4 regions of the Vallitalea pronyensis genome follow, and region 2 is predicted to be linked to each of the others. Evidence: predicted binding sites of a transcription regulator. Region 2 holds the regulator's gene; each other region holds the start of a gene.
What was found. The regulator HrcA, encoded in region 2, represses chaperone genes, less so after heat shock. The targets are predictions, from matches to a motif close to TGTTAGCACTCNNNNNNNNNGAGTGCTAACA.
Positions count from the first base shown of each region.

Region 1: a site for HrcA is predicted at 2,406-2,436, ahead of groES (co-chaperone GroES). Genes of this name have one in related genera too.
Region 3: a site for HrcA is predicted at 2,928-2,958, ahead of HZI73_RS08430 (Hsp20/alpha crystallin family protein). Genes of this name have one in related genera too.
Region 4: a site for HrcA is predicted at 1,531-1,561, ahead of htpG (molecular chaperone HtpG). Genes of this name have one in related genera too.

Region 1 covers NZ_CP058649.1:2,550,110-2,555,095, reverse strand. Annotated here, with positions in the region: gene HZI73_RS10610 (DUF6106 family protein) at 1-76, opposite strand, end outside; gene groL (chaperonin GroEL) at 410-2,038, opposite strand; gene groES (co-chaperone GroES) at 2,073-2,357, opposite strand; gene HZI73_RS10595 (DNA-3-methyladenine glycosylase family protein) at 2,670-3,566, opposite strand; gene HZI73_RS10590 (DUF6062 family protein) at 3,712-4,440, shown strand; gene HZI73_RS10585 (DUF2225 domain-containing protein) at 4,552-4,986, opposite strand, start outside.
Region 2 covers NZ_CP058649.1:4,022,042-4,027,027, reverse strand. Annotated here, with positions in the region: gene lepA (translation elongation factor 4) at 1-700, shown strand, start outside; gene hemW (radical SAM family heme chaperone HemW) at 1,432-2,571, shown strand; gene hrcA (heat-inducible transcriptional repressor HrcA) at 2,667-3,782, shown strand; gene grpE (nucleotide exchange factor GrpE) at 3,810-4,379, shown strand; gene dnaK (molecular chaperone DnaK) at 4,558-4,986, shown strand, end outside.
Region 3 covers NZ_CP058649.1:2,051,032-2,056,017, reverse strand. Annotated here, with positions in the region: gene HZI73_RS08445 (hypothetical protein) at 1-120, opposite strand, end outside; gene HZI73_RS08440 (alpha/beta hydrolase family protein) at 134-1,165, opposite strand; gene HZI73_RS08435 (DUF1566 domain-containing protein) at 1,475-2,380, shown strand; gene HZI73_RS08430 (Hsp20/alpha crystallin family protein) at 2,452-2,901, opposite strand; gene HZI73_RS08425 (hypothetical protein) at 3,043-3,873, opposite strand; gene HZI73_RS08420 (methyl-accepting chemotaxis protein) at 4,300-4,986, shown strand, end outside.
Region 4 covers NZ_CP058649.1:1,622,130-1,627,115, reverse strand. Annotated here, with positions in the region: gene HZI73_RS06815 (M18 family aminopeptidase) at 1-172, opposite strand, end outside; gene HZI73_RS06810 (DNA-3-methyladenine glycosylase) at 221-814, opposite strand; gene HZI73_RS06805 (DUF5721 family protein) at 1,038-1,490, shown strand; gene htpG (molecular chaperone HtpG) at 1,745-3,619, shown strand; lysine riboswitch at 3,679-3,861, shown strand; gene dapA (4-hydroxy-tetrahydrodipicolinate synthase) at 4,198-4,986, shown strand, end outside.

The DNA of each region.
Region 1 (4,986 bases), 1.5 Mb from region 2:
TAATACCTGCTTTTATCATATTATCTTTAAGTGTGTTCTTTTTTTCTACCAACTGCTCATTAAAAATATCACCCATATTATTCCTCCTAGTTCTCTGTATGGTAAAAGCACGTTTGTCACCATTACCTTATAGGAATATACCTACATATTCACTAATTATATACATTATATAACAACCTTCTCTAGGATACAACACCAAACCTAAAATCCAACCTATCAGACATATAGAAATTTCCCCTCGCTTTCATCACAATCTTTGTTGAAAATTACAACCCAAAAAAGGATTTTCCGTCCCTTTTCCCAAATGGACGGATGTTAATTAGAGTGAAAGTTCTTATACTTTTATTAATAAAAAAGATGGGTTCAAAAAAAGAGGGCATTGCATACCCTCTTTTCAATCAATTTATGATTACATCATGCCCATTCCTGGTGCTCCGCCCATTGGAGGCATAGCTGGTTCGTCTTCTTTTATATCTGCTACAACAGACTCTGTTGTTAATAATGTTGAAGCCACGGAAGTTGCATTTTGAAGAGCGCTTCTTGTCACTTTTGTTGGGTCAATAATACCCGTAGCAACCATGTCAACATATTCTTCTGTAAGGGCATCGAAACCAACTTTTTCTGCTGCTTCTTTTACTTTATTAACCACTACTGAACCTTCAAGTCCTGCGTTAACAACAATTTGACGAAGTGGAGATTCAAGAGCCTTAAGGATAATCTTAACTCCTGTTTTCTCATCGCCTTCTAATTGATCAAGTAATTCAGCTACCTTCTTAGATGCGTGGATGTAAGATGCGCCACCACCTGCAACGATACCTTCTTCAACTGCCGCTCTTGTTGCTGCAAGTGCATCTTCCATACGAAGTTTCTTCTCTTGCATTTCAGTCTCTGTCGCTGCACCTACTTTAATCACAGCAACACCGCCTGCTAACTTCGCTAATCTTTCTTGAAGTTTTTCTTTATCAAACTCAGAAGTTGTTTCTTCAATCTGTGTTCTGATTTGAGCCACACGTGCATCAATGTCGCCTTTTGAACCGGAACCATCAACAATGATTGTATTTTCTTTTTGAACTTTTACAGATTTTGCTTGACCTAACATATCCATTGTAGCTTCTTTTAAGTCAAGACCTACTTCTTCAGAAATCACTGTTCCACCTGTTAAAATAGCGATATCTTGAAGCATTGCTTTTCTTCTATCACCAAATCCTGGCGCTTTTACAGCAACCACATTGAATGTACCTCTTAAACGGTTGAGTACTAATGTAGCAAGTGCTTCACCTTCAACATCTTCAGCGATAATAAGTAATTTAGCACCTGATTGAATGATTTGCTCAAGAATAGGTAGAATCTCTTGGATATTACTGATTTTTTTATCTGTGATTAACACATATGGGTTATCAAGGTCTGCCACCATTTTATCCATATCAGTAGCCATATAAGGTGATAAATATCCTCTATCAAATTGCATACCTTCTACAAGATCAAGCTCTGTTTCCATGGATTTGGATTCTTCAATGGTAATAACACCGTCGTTCGATACTTTTTCCATTGCGTCTGCAATTAATTGACCAACTGCTTCATCACCAGCAGAGATTGCTGCAACTTTTGCAATTTGATCTTTTCCTGTTAATGTACTGCTTTCACTTTTAATGGCTTCAACAGCAGTTGTTGTTGCCACTTTCATACCTCGACGAAGAATGATTGGGTTAGCACCAGCAGCAATGTTCTTGATACCTTCTTGAATCATGGATTGTGCAAGTAGCGTTGCTGTTGTTGTACCATCACCTGCTACGTCATTGGTTTTTGTAGCAACCTCTTTTACAAGTTGTGCGCCCATGTTTTCAAAGGCATCTTCTAATTCAACTTCTTTTGCAATGGTTACACCATCATTGGTAATAAGTGGTGTACCAAATTTTTTATCTAAAACAACATTTCTTCCTTTTGGTCCCAGTGTTACACGTACTGTATTTGCTAACTGGTTCACACCAGCTTCTAATGCTGCTCTTGCTTCTGCTCCGAATTTAATTTCTTTAGCCATTATGTAGCCTCCTTATATTTAATTTATCTCCAATTTATTCTACAACTGCTAAGATGTCGTTTTGCTTAACAATGATGTAATCGTTATTTTCAAGCTTTACTTCTGTTCCTGCATATTTTGAATAGATCACTTTATCGCCAACTTTTACTTCCATGGCTACTTCTTTACCATCCACTATGCCGCCTGGTCCAACTGCTATAACTTCTGCTTCTTGTGGTTTCTCTTTTGCGCCGCTAGGTAATACGATACCTGATTTTGTCACTTGCTCAGCTTCTAATTGTTTTAAAACTACTCTGTCTCCTAAAGGTACTAATTTCATGTGTTTACCTCCTTATAATAAACTTATTTTTTTCATTCATTTTTTGATTGTTAGCACTCTCTCGAATCGAGTGCTAATCTCAAGGTATATCTTATTAAAATAGGCCGCTAAATGCAAATGTCAATTTCCACCATTATCATGGATTAACTTTCATTTGCTCATGAATACTCATTTTTACTTCCATTTTCTCCAATTTACTCTTTTTTTCATTTTTTTTACCTTGATTTATGTTCTATCCATTACATGGCGAAACCTTAAGCAGCACTTCGTGTCAAGCCTTTCTATATTCTCACCACCAATGTTTTAAATTATTCACGTTTCCATACTATTTTTTCTTTTTCCAATCTGAAAATCTCGAGCATAGTAAAAAAGATACTGCTGAGCAAATCCAGCCAAGTCACCATACGCTTTCATCGCATAATCATGAATCAGGTTTATTTTCGTTTCTTCATTAAAATAGAAATGCTCCATAACACGTTTCACCCATACATCAACGGGAAACACTTCATAACGCATGGCACCAAATAAGAGCACACAATCAGCCACTTTCGGTCCTACCCCTTTAATTGTCATCAAATCTCTTTTGGCATCATCTATAGGCCGATCACCCAAGGCATTCAGATCAACTTCTCCTTTTAAGACCTTCTCACGAGCATCAATGATATATGGTGCACGAAAGCCTACTTTAAGGGCTCTTAAGTCTTTTTCTTTAGCAGATGATAATTGCATAGCTGTTGGAAAGGTATAATAGTTCACGCCATCAACAGTGGCTATGTAAGTGCCATATGCTTTGGATAAGTCTTCAATCAACTGCTTAATATGGGTTATGTGTTTATTCTGAGATATAATAAAAGAAATTAATGTTTCCCACGTATCTTGCTGCAACAATCGTATACCAGATTTTTCGGTTACTGCACATTGAAGATGCTGATTCATCTTACCTAGCTTCTGCTTAATGGCACTATAGTCTCGCTTTAAATCAAAGTAAGTCCGCCATATATGAAGGAAGTCTTCTTCCGTTGTATGGTGAAGGATGACTTTCTTATGCATCTGTGTTACTTCTAAGATGCGACTCTGAGCAATCACACGATAATTCTTCTCTCCTATTTTATAAAAGCGAAAACATTGACCGCATTCTAAAATATGTTCTATATCAAAATCTGAGGCACTATGTATAACAATATTACCCCTATCGACTATATATTCCATGAATAATCAGACCTCCTGCCTTTGTTCATCAAAATAACTCTATCACTAAATGTCTGCATATGCTATACTCAATATATTCCATAGGGTACTAACTAAGGCATGAACCAACAACTTAATTAATCACATGATAGAGGTAGGTGAAACCATGAAAGAAACAATCTACACAATCCCTGTTATGGATGCATTTAAAGAATCAAATGAATGTCCATTCTGCTATATGTACCATACATTAGAAACCCAAGCAATTAACTTTGTTCTAGGACCTTCCTACATGGAAACGGATGTTCGTGAGAAGACCAATGAATTGGGTTTCTGTAAAGAACATCTCACCAAATTATACAGTCAAAAGAACCGATTAGGTTTAGCTTTGATGCTACATAGCCATATGGACGTTACCAAGCATTCACTTGAAAAACTTCTTACTGACCCCGTAAAAAAACCGAAAAAAAGCTTCCTAAAAAAAGAAGCATCTGAGCAAAAATTAACCACTTATCTAAAGGAACAATCCTCTAAGTGTTATATTTGTGATAAGGTTCAAGATACATTTAACCGCTATGTAGATACCTTTTTCTATCTTTGGAAAAAAGATAAAACATTTGTGGATTTGGTTAAAACATGTAAGGGCTTTTGCCTTGAACATTTTGCAGATATTTACCAAGAAGGTCCAAAACATCTGAATGATCACGCACTAAAAAGCTTCTTAGATACGATAGTGCCTATACAACTGGACAACCTTCAGCGTGTTCAAGATGACCTTGATTGGTTTATAAAAAAATCCGATTATCGTTTTGCAGATGAACCTTGGAAAAACTCACGAGATGCCCTTGTAAGGTCCATGGTGAAATCGAATAGTCTTATAACGGATGAGGATTAACAATAGGGGCTGTCTTATAAAAAGCAATTTTGTTGGCTAGAAGTTTTTGGCAACTATAAGAGGTTAAGCTTTTATAGTTGCCTACGATATTGACGTTATTTTGCGCCCTTTTTAAGCTTCTTTCTGCTTATCGTTATGGGCTTCTTTTTGTGCTTTCTTAATGAGTTCTTTTACTTGTCTTGCCTTTTCTTTTAGGCGATTATTGGCATCATTCGTGATAATAACCCGTGAAATCCATTTGGATGCTTCTGTGAGATACCCAAGCCTTCGCGCTAAATCGCCTATGAGATACATGATGGTTATTTCTTCCATACCACAAGCTGGAAAGGATTCATTTTCATAAGTCCCTATAAAACCTTCATAAGCTTTCTCAATAAACGCATACTCATTTTTATGACATGTTTCTATAAGTTTGTAATTATCGCTACTTGACATTTTCACTAAATCTTCTATGTACGACCGATAGAGCCATGATATCTTTAGACAGATATAAGCTTTTTCACTGGTTTTTGATTTTTTAATGACAGCATTCAATAATGCTAATTT
Region 2 (4,986 bases):
AACGGCTCCAAGTGTTATTTATAAGGTGCATAAAACCAATGGGGATGTGATTGATTTAGCCAATCCAACGGATTTACCTGATTTGGCAGAAATAAGATATATGGAAGAACCCATTGTAAAAGCGGAGGTTATGGTACCTACAGAATATATTGGTACAGTTATGGAACTGTGTCAGGAACGTCGTGGTGAATATTTTGGTATGGAATACATGGAAGAAACCAGAGCCATGTTATCCTATGAGTTACCCCTTAACGAGATTGTATATGATTTCTTTGATGCGTTAAAATCCAGGACAAGGGGTTATGCGTCTTTTGATTATGAGTTAGTGGGGTATAAGGAGTCTCAGTTGGTGAAGCTAGATATTTTGATTAATAAAGAAGTGGTGGATGCTTTATCTTTTATTGTGCATGAGGAAAAGGCTTATGAACGTGGTCGTAAGATTGCGGAGAAGTTAAAGGGTGAGATTCCTAGACATTTATTTGAAATCCCGATTCAAGCGGCTGTAGGTAATAAAGTAATCGCCCGAGAGACCATTAAGGCGATGCGTAAGGATGTTCTTGCAAAGTGTTATGGTGGGGATATTTCTAGAAAGCGTAAGCTGTTGGAGAAACAGAAAAAAGGGAAGAAGCGTATGCGGCAGGTTGGTAATGTAGAGGTGCCGCAACAGGCGTTTATGAGTGTGTTAAAATTAGATGATTAGTTTTGAGGTTAATATCAATTTGTTTGTGGGGTGTCTGGGGAGACGGTCATGGATGGGTTGGTATTAATTTTTGGTTTGTGTGGGGTTGGATTAAAGATAGGGTGTTGATAGAATTTGATGGCTGGTGAGGCTTGGTATCAATACTTTGGGGGCTAGTGGTTTTTGGAAGGTATAAGGGGTTAAGCTTTTCAGACCCGATAAACGTCCGTGTTTATAGGGTCTGCGCTCACCGTCCGTGGTTCGCTTGTCGCTTAACCCCTTATACCTTCCTGGGATGTTGACGTTGTATTGATGGAAGCCTTGGGGGTAGACGTAGGTTTTGGTAAAGCTTTTCAGACCCGATAAACGTCTGTGTTTAGTCTGCGCTCACCGTCCGTAGTTCACTTGTCGCTTAACCCCTTATGCCTTCCTGGGATGTTGACGTTGTATTGATGGAAGCCTAGGGGTAGACGTAGGTTTTGGTAAAGCTTTTCAGACCCGATAAACGTCTGTGTTTATAGGGTCTGCGCTCACCGTCCGTGGTTCGCTTGTCGCTTAACCCCTTATGGCTTCCTGGGATGTTGATGTTGTATTGATGGAAGCCTTGAGGGGTAGACGTAGGTTTTGGGAGAAGTGGATGACTATAATGTAAATACTTAAAAGGTAAAGATATTGAAATAATATAAATGTGAGATTTTCGTTAAGAAATAAGAACGAACTTGATAGATTAACTACGAGTAGGTGTTGGTGGAATGAAGGCATTAAGTTTGTATGTGCATATACCTTTTTGCAAGAGCAAGTGTCATTATTGTGATTTTTTGTCTTTTGAGAGGCATGAAGGGGATAGGGGCAGGTATGTGGATGCTTTAGTTGGTGAGATAGAGGCTTATGGGGCTTGTACGAAGGATTATGAGGTTAAGAGTGTGTTTATAGGGGGTGGGACACCGTCTATTTTGGTGAGCAAAGATTTAAAGCGAATCTTGGCTGCTATCCATAAGTATTTTTGTTTAGCGGATGATGCGGAGATTAGCATTGAGGCGAATCCGGGTACTTTAACATGGGAGAAGGTTTTGGTGTTGAAGGAGGCTGGAGTGAATCGGGTTAGCCTTGGGTTGCAGTCTTGTGAGAATCATTTGCTTAAGAAGCTTGGAAGGATTCATACGTGGGAAGAGTTTTTGGAGAGTTATGGATTGATTAGACAGGCAGGGATTGACAATGTGAATGTGGATCTGATGTTTGGTTTGCCTAATCAGAGTTTGGAAGAAGTGGAACAGGATATTAAGAAGGTTGTGGAGCTGCAACCGGAGCATGTATCTTGTTATGGTTTGATTATAGAAGAAGATACTGTTTTTTATAAGTTATATGAAAAGGGAGCATTATCGACTCATGATGAGGAGGTAGAGCGGCAGATGTATTGGCGGATTCATGACATTCTTGAAGCATATGGGTATGTGCATTATGAGATTTCCAATTATGCGAAAGAAGGTAAGGCTTGTTACCATAATAACGTCTATTGGATAGGGAAACCTTATATTGGTATGGGACTTGGAGCTTCTTCGTATTTTGAGGGCTATCGCTATCAAAATACACGTCATATGGAGAGCTATTTGGCAATGGATGGGGATATAGAAGCTATACAGGAAGATAAGCAGTTTATAGATAAGAAAATGACTGTTGAAGAGTTTATGTTTTTAGGTTTGCGTTTATTAGAGGGTATCAGTAAACGTGATTTTGTGTTGCGTTTTGGTGAGACGATAGATGTTTATTATGGTCCTATCATTGCAACGCTAGCGGGTCAAGGTTTAATGGAAGAAGATGGGGATAGGTGGAGGCTTACAAGGCAAGGTGTTGATGTGAGTAATCATGTGCTTTCTCATTTTATATTTGAATAAAATGTAAAAAAACAATTAAATTGCATAAAAATACTTGACAAATGTGGTTGTAAATGATATTTTTATTTCAAGCCATTAGCACTCAATCGAGGTGAGTGCTAACAAAAAGAAATAACTGGCAAAGAATAAAAAAGGATGGAGATATTAACAAAGCTGATTATAAGGTGGTGGACGTATTGGAATTGAATGATAGAAAGCTTAAGATTTTGCAGGCCATCATATTGGATTACTTAGAAACAGCAGAACCGGTTGGTTCCAGAACAATTTCTAAGAATTATGACTTGGGTGTGAGTCCAGCAACGATTCGTAATGAGATGTCAGACCTTGAAGAATTGGGTTTCATTCTTCAGCCTCATACGTCAGCAGGTCGTATTCCATCAGATAAAGGTTATCGTTTGTATGTGGATGAGTTAATGCATTTACATCAGAACCAGGTTGAACATGGTTTCTATATTGAACAATTATTACAACGGGTAGACCGTATCGAATCTTTACTTAAAAACATCGCCAAGATGTTAGCAAGTGAAACCAGTTATGCAACCATTGTCTCTTCGCCTCAGATTAAGAGAGCAAAGATCAAGAATATACAGCTCATCGCTATTCAAGAGAGACAATTATTAGCAGTTATTGTTACAGATGGAAATATCATTAAGAATTACATGATCCATCTAACGGAACCTATTCACCAAACGATACTGAATCGCTTAACATTTGTACTTAATGAGCATCTCTATGGCTTAACATTAGAGCAAATTAATTTGCCGCTTATTCAACAATTAAAAGATTTTGCAGGTGAAAATGCAGATGTGATTAATAAGGTGTTAGATGCCATATTTGATACCATTCAATCGGTTGATGATACAGATGTATATACGTCTGGTGCAACCAATATTTTGCGGTTTCCTGAATTTAATGATATTGACAAAGCAACGAACTTGATGCATCAATTAGAAGAAAAACAAGTGTTAAAGCAAATTATCCGTCAAGGGCTAGAGGACCAAAAGGTAAACATTAAAGTAACCATTGGTTGTGAAAATAAGCTTGATGAAATGAAAGACTGTAGTCTGGTTACAACAACTTATAAACTTGGAGGCGAAGATATTGGATTTATCGGTATCATTGGTCCCAAAAGAATGGATTATGAAAATGCCATATCTACCCTGTCAAGCTTAATGACAAAGATGGATAAAATAATAAACAAACTGAAATAAAGTATTCTAGGGAAAGGTGGCTATATAGTGGCAAACAAGGATAAAATAAGTGAAGAGCTACAAAAGGAAGAGTTGCAAGCTGAAGAACAAGTGTTGGAAGAGGAAGTAGTTGTAGTAGAAGAAGAATCTTGTGAAGAATCTTCGGAAGACATGCAAAAGGATAGTCCAAATAAGCTTGTAAAAGAGTATATGGATAGACTGCAGCGTACAATGGCTGAATTTGATAATTTCAGAAAGCGAACCATTAAAGAAAAATCCCAAATGTATGAAAATGGTGCAAAAGAAACAGTGGAAAAATTATTACCTATTGTTGATAATTTTGAGAGAGCACTGAGTAGTGTATCGGAAGAAGAGAAAGACTTACCTTTTACCCAAGGTGTAGAAATGATTTTTAAGCAACTTTTAGGAGCCCTTAATGAATTAGGGGTAGAGCCTATTGAAGCAACAGGTCAAGCATTTGATCCGAATTTACATCATGCTGTCACCCATGCTGAAGATGAGAACTTCGGTGAAAACACCGTTGCAGAAGAGTTCCAAAAAGGGTATATGTACAAAGATGCCGTACTTAGACATAGTATGGTTAAAGTTGTTAATTAGTATAATAGAAGCATACTAAGAGGATCACTAAAATGAAGTATGTGCAATTACAGTTGTGCATCTTATCATAAATGGTAATTTCATACAACATGACATACATGAAATGAAGAAGTTGCCAAGACACAATTAAAAAAATAATGTCAGTGGTACATTAGAGAATATAAAGGAGGAAATAATAATGGGTAAAATTATTGGAATTGACTTAGGTACAACAAATTCATGTGTTGCCGTTATGGAAGGTGGTAAACCAGTCGTAATCGCTAATGCAGAAGGTGTTCGAACAACACCATCCGTTGTTGCATTTACTAAAAATGGTGAGAGACTTGTAGGGGAGCCTGCTAAGCGTCAAGCAATTACGAATCCAGATAATACAGTAGCTTCCATCAAAAGACATATGGGTACTGATTTTAGGGTTAATATTGATAATAAAAAATATTCACCTCAAGAAATTTCTGCTATGACATTGCAAAAATTAAAAGCAGATGCAGAAAGTTACCTTGGAGAAAAAGTAACAGAAGCAGTTATTACTGTACCTGCTTACTTTACAGATAGCCAAAGACAGGCAACAAAAGATGCAGGTAAGATTGCAGGTCTTGAAGTAAAGCGT
Region 3 (4,986 bases), 2.0 Mb from region 2:
CGTTAAGAAAGTATCCTCGACCATATGAAACACTTCTAAGAACTCTACGAATATAAAAAACTGCCCTATTGGCAGTTTTTTATATTCATCTGTTGTCCGATACACCAGAAGTACCATCATTCATTGTACCTACTTAGTTGGACATTTTCTGTTGTCTTACAAATGTTTCTTGTACTTCATAATAACCATCTGCAACAATTTTTTTGGGAGAAAATATAAAATGCAAAGCCATTTTCCATTTTTGGTGGACCAAAGAAGGCTTCAAGATGGCATGGTCACTTTCTGGAAACCATGCAACTTGCAGCCATTTCTCAGGTATTTCTGCTTCGTAAACCATCCGTGTTTCCTTAGCATCCACATTGATATCTTTACCACCAAGTACAAGCAAAACAGGGGTATTGAAATTCTTCAGTTCTTCTGTGGCATCACTTAAATAATTGGCTTTTACAAACTGCCAACGCTTCTCTGACATGCTATCTTTATCATCTGTCATCATTACATACTGTTCGTAACCCACATCTTCTTCCAGATATGTCAATCCCTCATGAAATGCAGCTAATTTTTCTTGGATTTCTTTTTCTGCCTTTCCTTGAACAAGCATTTTTTGATGGGTGTGATAAGCACCTTGTGTGACCCAATTAATGGCTGGTGATATTAGAATGGTAAATGCGATGTCTGTTTTCCCTACTACTTTGGGAACAACCCATCCTGCTTGACTAGCACCCCATAGACCAATGTTGTTGGCATCAATGCGATGGTCTTTTTTCACCCAATCAATCACCTGAATCACTTCATCGGCACGATCGGTCATGGTTTGGTGAAGCCAATGACCTTCCGATTTGCCTACACCAGGCTTATCCCAAGATATCACAGCATATCCTTTATTAACGAGTCTTTCCCACGTTGCCTTATAAGCATCACGAGCAGAAGCAGTCTGAGGTCCATCACCATGAACAACGATGATGGCACCTAATAACCCCTCATGACGCTTAGGTGTTACAAATAGAGCGTTTAGCTTACCATGTTCTGTGGGAATGGTGACACGCTCTTCCTTAAAGTCATAAGTATTATTTTTCATAGCAATGCCACCAATAACCACTACCATACCTAATAGTATCCATAAAACGATTTTCAGTGTCTTGTTTTCTATTATAGGCTTCATCATTAACCTCCAATTTAGTTCATTTAATAGTCATGATACATAATCATAGTAAAGTGTACTTTTTATCATCTTAAAAATATACCCCATTCATAGGATAAGGGTACACCTTCTAGTAACTATAAGGTCAAGTAAAAAAATATATAACAAAACTTGAAATATAGGATGGGTTATGCTAGAGTACATGTAAAGAAACGTTAGATTACACACATGGTCGTATTTTTAGTCGTGTTATCGGGAAGCAACTATTTAGTCACATAACGCATGTATATGTCGGTTGTAAAGGGTTATTAAAATGATTAAAAGGAGGTAATCATGAACAAGAAGAAAATAATTTTAGGCTGGATTGGTGTCGGCATAACCATCTTATTTTCAAGTTTTTGGGCTTATTGGGGGGCTTTTGAAAATTTCCATGAGGGCTGGTATTCAACATCTATCTGGGAAAACCTTTTTCTACTCCTGTTTCAGTACTTACTATTTACCACACTATTTGTTTTATTGGCTTTAATCTCGTTAAAATGGAAAAAACCAGGTTTAATACTTCATATTCTATTGGGTATTTTGGGTTTTGTTTTTTTCTCAGGCTCACATATGACGCTACGAATACTTATCATAACCCCTACGATTTTATTAGGTTTGCTCTATTATTTGGGGAACCCTCAACCCAAGAAATGGGCGTATCGCTTAATTATAAGTGTACCCCTAATTATTATTCTAGCCATATCCATACCATTAGGATATAAAGTGTCCCAAAGGACCAATGATGGCAATTTTAATCTTCGAATCGTTGAAGGCAATCAGGTGACACTTGCCTGGGCACCTAGAGGACCAGGTTGGCCAGATGAAGGCAAATCATGGCAGGAAGCTCAAGACATCTGTGACTACTTATCCGAAGATGGTTTAGTCATGATGGAAGAAAAGCAGCATATTTGGCGCCTGCCAACAGTTGATGAAATCGTTCGTTCCATGGCGATTCATGGTAACAATTCAGGCGGTACTTGGTCACCTGAAACAGAAAAAGCTACATATGTAAAAAAACCGGATAAGGAGACCCCCTTATGGGATATGCATTCCAAAGTAATCTACTATTGGACAGCAGATACGGCCATAAAAGATGACCAAAAGGCTTATATCATGACTTATCATGGTGGCGTATTTACCAAAAAAAAGACCAGCCGTCAAGTTTATCAAAGTTTTAGAGCAGTAAAAAATATTAACTAACTGCCATTGAGTGTTTTTTATTTAGACTTTGTGGATCGTAAAACAAGAGCCTCTTTACGAGGCTCTTGCTACTAGTTAATTTCTATATTAAACGAATTGTCAGGTTTTTCCTCCTTGGGAATAACGATTTTCAATACGCCATCCTTTAATTGAGCATTAATATTGCCAGGCATGATGTCCTTCAAATAGATGCAGCGTTGCATAGCTGTTCTTTTCCGTTCTCTGTGAATATAATTGTCTTTTTCTTCATTGATTTCTTCTTCATGATTAACGTTAATCGTTAATCGCTCCCTATCATAATCGAGTTTGATATCTTCTTTCTGAATACCTGGCAGCTCTGCTTCAACAAGATAACCTTCTTGTGTTTCTTTCACATCTACCTTAAAGGTATCATTTCTTAAATTTCTGATAGGTGATAAACTTGTGTTAAAGAAGTCATCAACCATGTCATAAATATTCATAAAATCATTTCTTGTGTTTCTTTTAATAGGATTGTCATTAAAAGGTGTTAATCCAAACATATCAATTCCTCCTTTTGAATTTGAATTGTTAGCACTCTCACGAGGTGAGTGCTAATTACATGTTTAACATACACCCTTTTTAATCTTTTGTCAAGGTTTTTATTTTATTTTTTTATGACAGTTATTGCAAGTCTAGATGGCTTAAAAATCACCACCGCTCATACCACAATCTTCACAATAAGTGTATCCAAGAGCATTGGTTACAAAGTTATGGGGTTCTAATGCAATAATTTTAGCACAATCCGTGCAGATAATTGCATGGTAAAAATTAGTCGCTCCCATTACAGTAAAGGATAGATGGTCACATTCCTTTTCACCACATTTTGTGCATATGCCGTTTTCCCATGTATGATCCTGTGGTGATTCTTTGTAGTCGCATGTAATACAATAGTGCTCATGCTGTCTTTTATTTAGTGACCGAACTGCCATTGCATGGGATTCATTGATACTATAATTACATGAATCACAAAAAAGACGATGCCCTTGACCAGGTACATTTTCTACTTTCATATTATGTTTTTCATATCCAGCAAAATAGCCACAAAAACATTCTTTTTTATGTGTTGTAGCATTATAAGATGTTTTTTTAATGGAATGAGGAAATTCACTAAGCCTTCTTGAACATGAAAGGCAATTATACCAATGATTATGGTCATCATAGTAGTGTTGTGAACTATCTATATGATGAAATTTCTCAATTTCATGCTCACATTGTAAACACTTTTTTTTGAAGCAGTAATGGTCATCGGATATGGTATTACCCCAAGTGTGATTTTCATAAATGAAATCTAAACACTCTGAACAGGATTTACAATGAGTCTCATCATCAAAGCTTGAATACTCCCATATGTGGTCACATGTTAATGCTTTAGTAGCCGTATCCATGTCATTGTTGTTTCCGGCGTGAATCATGTTAGGATGCCATACCATCAGTAGTAACGTTAAAACCAGTATCCATTTGTTTTTTTTCATATAAACCTCCTAAAAATTAATTGATAAAAACAGTACATTAATCTATATGTCCTAACATATAAAAACATGATACTATTTCATTTATAGTCATATATATTATTATTTTATTATATTTAAAATAGTTTATTTTTATTTAATGCTCTATTTTTTATTTAATAGACACATTATTATATTTAAAAGCATGCATGCACTACTTTTTATACCTTTCATGAAAAATTCATTTTAATACCATATATCTCCTTATAAATGGGTATTGATACCATAATTTAAGGGCTACAACATCACGACAAGATGCTGCTTAATATCCCATGAAAAAACGCTTTTCGTGTTAAATTTACTTTAACTGGGACAATTACCTTGCATAAAAATTTCTTATCATGCTATAATTAACTTAGGATGATTATACTATAGACCATGGAGGAGATTATGAAGTTATTTAAAAGAAAGCCATGTAAAGAAGCAAATTGTGTTCTAAATTATGTAAACAATAGATTTAATGGTACAGAAGAGACCATTGCAGACCCCAAATATCCCATCCATAAGAAAATGCTTCAGTATTTTAATCGCTTGTTTGATAATCAAAAGCGTTTATCCAATGTTGCAAAAGACACACTAGACATAGCTGTATCACTTAGTGAGTTTGACGTTCTAATGAAGCATTCTTCTGACAAATTAATTTCTTTTTCAGAAGATATTGCCACGTTAAGTGAGTCCAACCTTGCCATTGTTGAAGAGACAACTGCCAGTATGAACCAAGTAAATCAAACCATTTCCAATGTTTCCGATTCGTTGACCATACTCTCTAATGAATCCAATGATTTGGTGGAAAATAATCAACAAGGTATTCATGATCTCGAAAATGTTATACATATAAAAGAAACGGTTATCGTTAATGCTGAAAAAATGAAAACAGAGGTGGACCAACTTATAGAGCTAAGTGAAAAAATAGAAGATATTGTGACCAGTGTTGGTCAAATAGCCGATCAAACCAATCTACTTGCATTAAATGCATCCATAGAAGCTTCAAGAGCTGGTGAAAACGGCAAAGGCTTTGCTGTTGTTGCCGATGAAATCAAGAAGCTTGCTGAGAATACCAAGCTTAATTTAGACGGT
Region 4 (4,986 bases), 2.4 Mb from region 2:
TGACATAGTATTTGCCATTTCTCTGTATGTGCCATTCCTGGCCCATTTTTAATTCCCTGAATCCTGCTTCTAAAAGCATACGTTTCCCTTCCATGACACTGTGATAAGGTGATACACTTTTGTTAATAAATGCCAATAAATCCTTGGCATAATCCATTGAATTTTGACGCATTTTAATCATCCTCCATTATCGTATTGATGGTTATCCATAAACTGCCTGTTACTTATTTATATAAAAACGCCAGAGATAGTCTGCGGCTTCTTCTGCATAATCAATGTTAATACGTTTGGCTTTATGTATAGCATATCCTTTTTCTTCCCCACTATCATAAAAATAAAATTGATCGGACAGAAAATCCATGCCATTTTGTTCTTTTGTAAGACCTAAGGCAAGACATAGCTTACCGGGTCCATTGGAAAAATTCTTTTTCTGGTAATTGGTAAGTGTGTCGTATGATTTCTGGTATCGATTCAGACACATCTGCTCTCTATTTTTAACGGGTACGGCTCCTCTTATTAACACGGCGCAAGGGTTACCCGCTTCTTCTGTCACCACATTTAAACAAGCGTACATGCCGTATATCAGATAGATATAAGCATACCCAGCCTCACCCCACATGACTTCTGTTCGAGGGGTTCGCTTACCACCGTAGGTATGACATGCTTTATCATGAATGCCCGTATAAGCTTCCACATCCGTAATCTTGACCACTAAATCAACGCCATTATGGTTATAGACCATGTATTTGCCAAGCAGCTCTTGAGCAACGACTAAGGTATCTCTTTGATAAAAACGTCTATCCAGTTTTTTCATACATCTATCCTCACGCTCTTCTAATCTTCATTCTTTCATTTATCATTTTTCGCATTTTTTTTACTTTATGACATATCCCTCTACCATATTACAATAAAAGCATTGAAAGTTCTACCTCTATTTTGTATCATATAACATAGAGAATGGGTTCATCTATCATACATGCCCATGGAAGGAATGTTAAATCATGATATCTTTTGAAATAACCGATATAAAATGCTTCATGAAAAACCTCTTAAAAGAGCAGATGTTTGATGATTTCGAAGTTTCTGGTGTGGATATTACCACCTTTACAAAGTTCAGTATCACCTGTGATATAAATGATAAATACCTTTCCTCAGATGAAAAAGAAATACTGGATAAGCGTTCCCTGGTCACTTGGTCAGAAATTAAGGATGTTCTATATCACATTATTAAAGGAAATCGGGTACCTACCAAATTTAAAATTATATTTGTCTTACCTAAAGACCGTACCAGACAGCTTGTTGAAAAGAATCAACTGCCAGTCAAAGAAGATGGTGTTCATGGTTTGTTTATCAACATTAATTTTGAAGATGGTCTCCTTAAATGCACCACAGGAACTTCACTTAAAGTTTTCACACTGGATAAAATTCTAGAAAATTATTGGGATGATACGGTTAAAAAGTTTTTTAAAAAGCATGGAATCGCTTTATAACCCCAATTCATGGGAAAAGTACCCGTTACTTTTTCCTTCTTGTTAGCACTCCTCTTAGTTGAGTGCTAGTTTTTTCTTGACAAGTGAAATATTTCGATTTATTATACTATATAAGGTGGATAAGCATCATTGTACATAACACACATCATGATGAAGAAGATTCACCTCCATAACATTAATCCAGGTATGTTGAAGGATTGAACTTACGATGTTGTTTCAGCATATAAATATATATTTACTTAGGAGGCGTTTAAATGAATACAGAAAAAGGTAATCTATCCATTCATAGCGAAAACATATTTCCCATTATTAAGAAATGGCTTTATTCTGATCATGATATTTTTGTGAGAGAGCTTATTTCCAATGGATGCGACGCTATAACAAAATTAAAAAAGTTAGAAGTTATGGGTGAAACCACACTTGCTGATGATAATGTTTTCAAAATTGAAGTGATTGTGGATGATAAGGCAGGAACCCTTACGTTTAAAGACAACGGTATCGGTATGACTGCTGAGGAAGTGAAGCAATACATTAATCAAATTGCATTTTCAGGTGCTGAAGATTTCTTAAGCAAGTATAAGGACAAAGCAAATGAAGATCAGATTATCGGACATTTTGGTCTTGGTTTCTACTCTGCTTTTATGGTAGCGGATCAAGTACAGATTGATACTTTATCCTTCAGTGAAGGTGCACAAGCCGTAAGATGGATGAGTGATGGCAGCAGTGAGTATGAAATGAGTGACGGTGACCGTACAGAAAGAGGTACAACCATCACCCTTACAATTGGTGAAGACAGTAAAGAGTTTTTAAATGAATATACTGTACGCAGTACCATTCAAAAATACTGTTCCCTAATGCCCATAGACATTTTCTTAATGAATCCAAATAAAGAAGAACCTAAAGATGAAAACGGTGAGCCAAAAGAGCCCGCTGAACCTACACCACTTAACGATACACACCCCCTTTATCTTAAAAAGCCTAATGAATGTACCGACGAAGAATATAAAGAATTCTATCGTAAAACATTCATGGATTTTAAAGAGCCATTATTCTGGATTCATCTAAATATGGACTATCCTTTTAACTTAAAAGGTATTTTATATTTCCCTAAATTAGGCAACCAATTTGATACCATGGAAGGGCAAATCAAGCTCTATAATAATCAAGTGTTCGTTGCAGATAACATCAAAGAAGTTATTCCTGAATTCTTGCTATTATTAAAAGGTGTACTGGATTGCCCAGACCTGCCACTGAATGTATCAAGAAGTTTCTTACAAAACGATGGTTTTGTGAAAAAGATTTCTTCCTACATTACCAAGAAGGTTGCTGACAAACTTAATTCCTTATATAAAAACGACAAAGAGTCCTATGAAAAATTCTGGGATGATATTCACCCCTTTATCAAATTTGGTTGTTTAAAAGATGACAAGTTCTTTGATAAAACTAAAGACATTATCTTATACAAAACCACAACAGGTGATTATGTGACGCTTCCTGAATACCTTGAGCGTAATCGCGAGAAGCATGAAAATAAAGTGTACTATGTGACGGATGAATCACTGCAAGCACAGTACGTTAAAATATTTAAAGATCATGACATGGAAGCTGTTATCATGAATACAACCATCGACCAGCCTTTCATTTCTCATATGGAAACGAAAGAAACGGAAACTAAGTTTGCTCGTATCGATGCAGACCTTACGGATACACTAAAAGACGAAGATGACACCAGTGAAGAAGATAACAAGCAGCTTGTAGAAGAAGTACAAGAGATCTTCAGAAAAGCATTAAGCAATGAACAACTGAATGTATCCCTAGAAAACCTGAAAGCTGAAGATATCTCTGGTATGATCCTTTTACCTGAGGAATCTCGTCGTATGCAGGATATGAGTAAAATGTATGGTATGTTTGGTATGGATAATGCCATGATGCCAACTAATGAAAGCCTGCTTCTTAATAAAAAGAATAAATTGGTTAAATATATTATTGATAACAAAGACCATGAAAACACAGCTATCTTCTGTGAACAGATATATGATCTTGCTATGATTAGTCATAAGCAATTGGCACCTGAAGCCATGACTAAATTTATTGAAAGAAGTAATAAAATTCTACAGAAATTAATTTAATGGTGTTTTGGCGTTGACAAATATCACATGAGATGATATGATAATAATCAAATTTAATACGGTATGGTAGAGGCGCATGTTTCATGAGTAAGCAATTGGATTCGTACAGGCGAAAGAGAAGATTGGTAAAAGGGTAACATGCCGAAGAAGAAAATACCTGTTTCTATTTTCTGTCTGGGTATATAGTGAATAACTATATAACTGTCATAGACTAATGATGGCTATGGTGTGCTACTTGTGATTCTTTAATAAAACTCACAGTCGGCATACGTATGCCGACTGTTTTTTATATCTGCCAATACCTACATGAAGCAGCATTATATGTATTAGGGAATGCCCAATAAGAACTCCCCATAATATACTATAGTATCACTATCTTTTGCATACGATAGGTTTAAGAGCTTTACTTATTGATGTTTAGCCCTAAAAAAGATATACTATAGAAGTTGAATATAATAATATACGTTCATGCATGAAGTATTATCACTTTCAGTGAGACGATTAGCGTAAGATAAAACAGGATATACATTGGGAGATTACCTACAATTAAATGATATGACTCTAGAGGAGGTTTTTAAATGGCTATTTTTACAGGATCTGGTGTAGCGATTGTCACACCTTTTACGAAAGATATGCAAGTGGACTATGCAGGTTTAGAAAAACTAATTGATTTTCAATTGGATGGTGGTACAGATTGTATCGTTATCTGCGGTACAACAGGTGAAGCATCCACATTGAACGATGAGGAACATCTAGAATGTATTAAGGTGGCTGTTGATCGTACAAATAAACGTGTACCCGTTATTGCAGGTACCGGCAGCAATGATACAGCTCATGGTATAGAATTATCTAAGAAAGCTGAACAGTTAGGTGTGGATGGTTTGCTTCAAGTCACACCTTACTACAATAAGACAACACAAAAAGGTCTTATTCAGCATTTTACTTCCATTGCAAATAGTGTAAATGTACCCGTAGTCTTATATAATGTACCATCCCGTACAGGTCTTAATATTAATGCTGCAACTGCTGCTGCATTATCTCATGTGGATAATATTGTTGCTATAAAAGAAGCAAGTGGTAATATCACCCATATTACCGATTTGATGCACAAGTGTGAAGGACGCCTTGATCTCTATTCTGGTAATGATGATCAGATAGTACCTCTTCTCTCACTAGGTGGTAAAGGGGTTATTTCTGTTATCGCTAATATGCTTCCACAGGAGACACATGATATTGTCATGAAATACATGGAGGGTGATACAAAAGGCAGTCTTGATTTACAAATGAAACTGCATAATCTGATGGGTGCCCTATTCTGCGAAGTTAACCCTATTCCAGTAAAGACCGCTATGGGTTACATGGGTCTT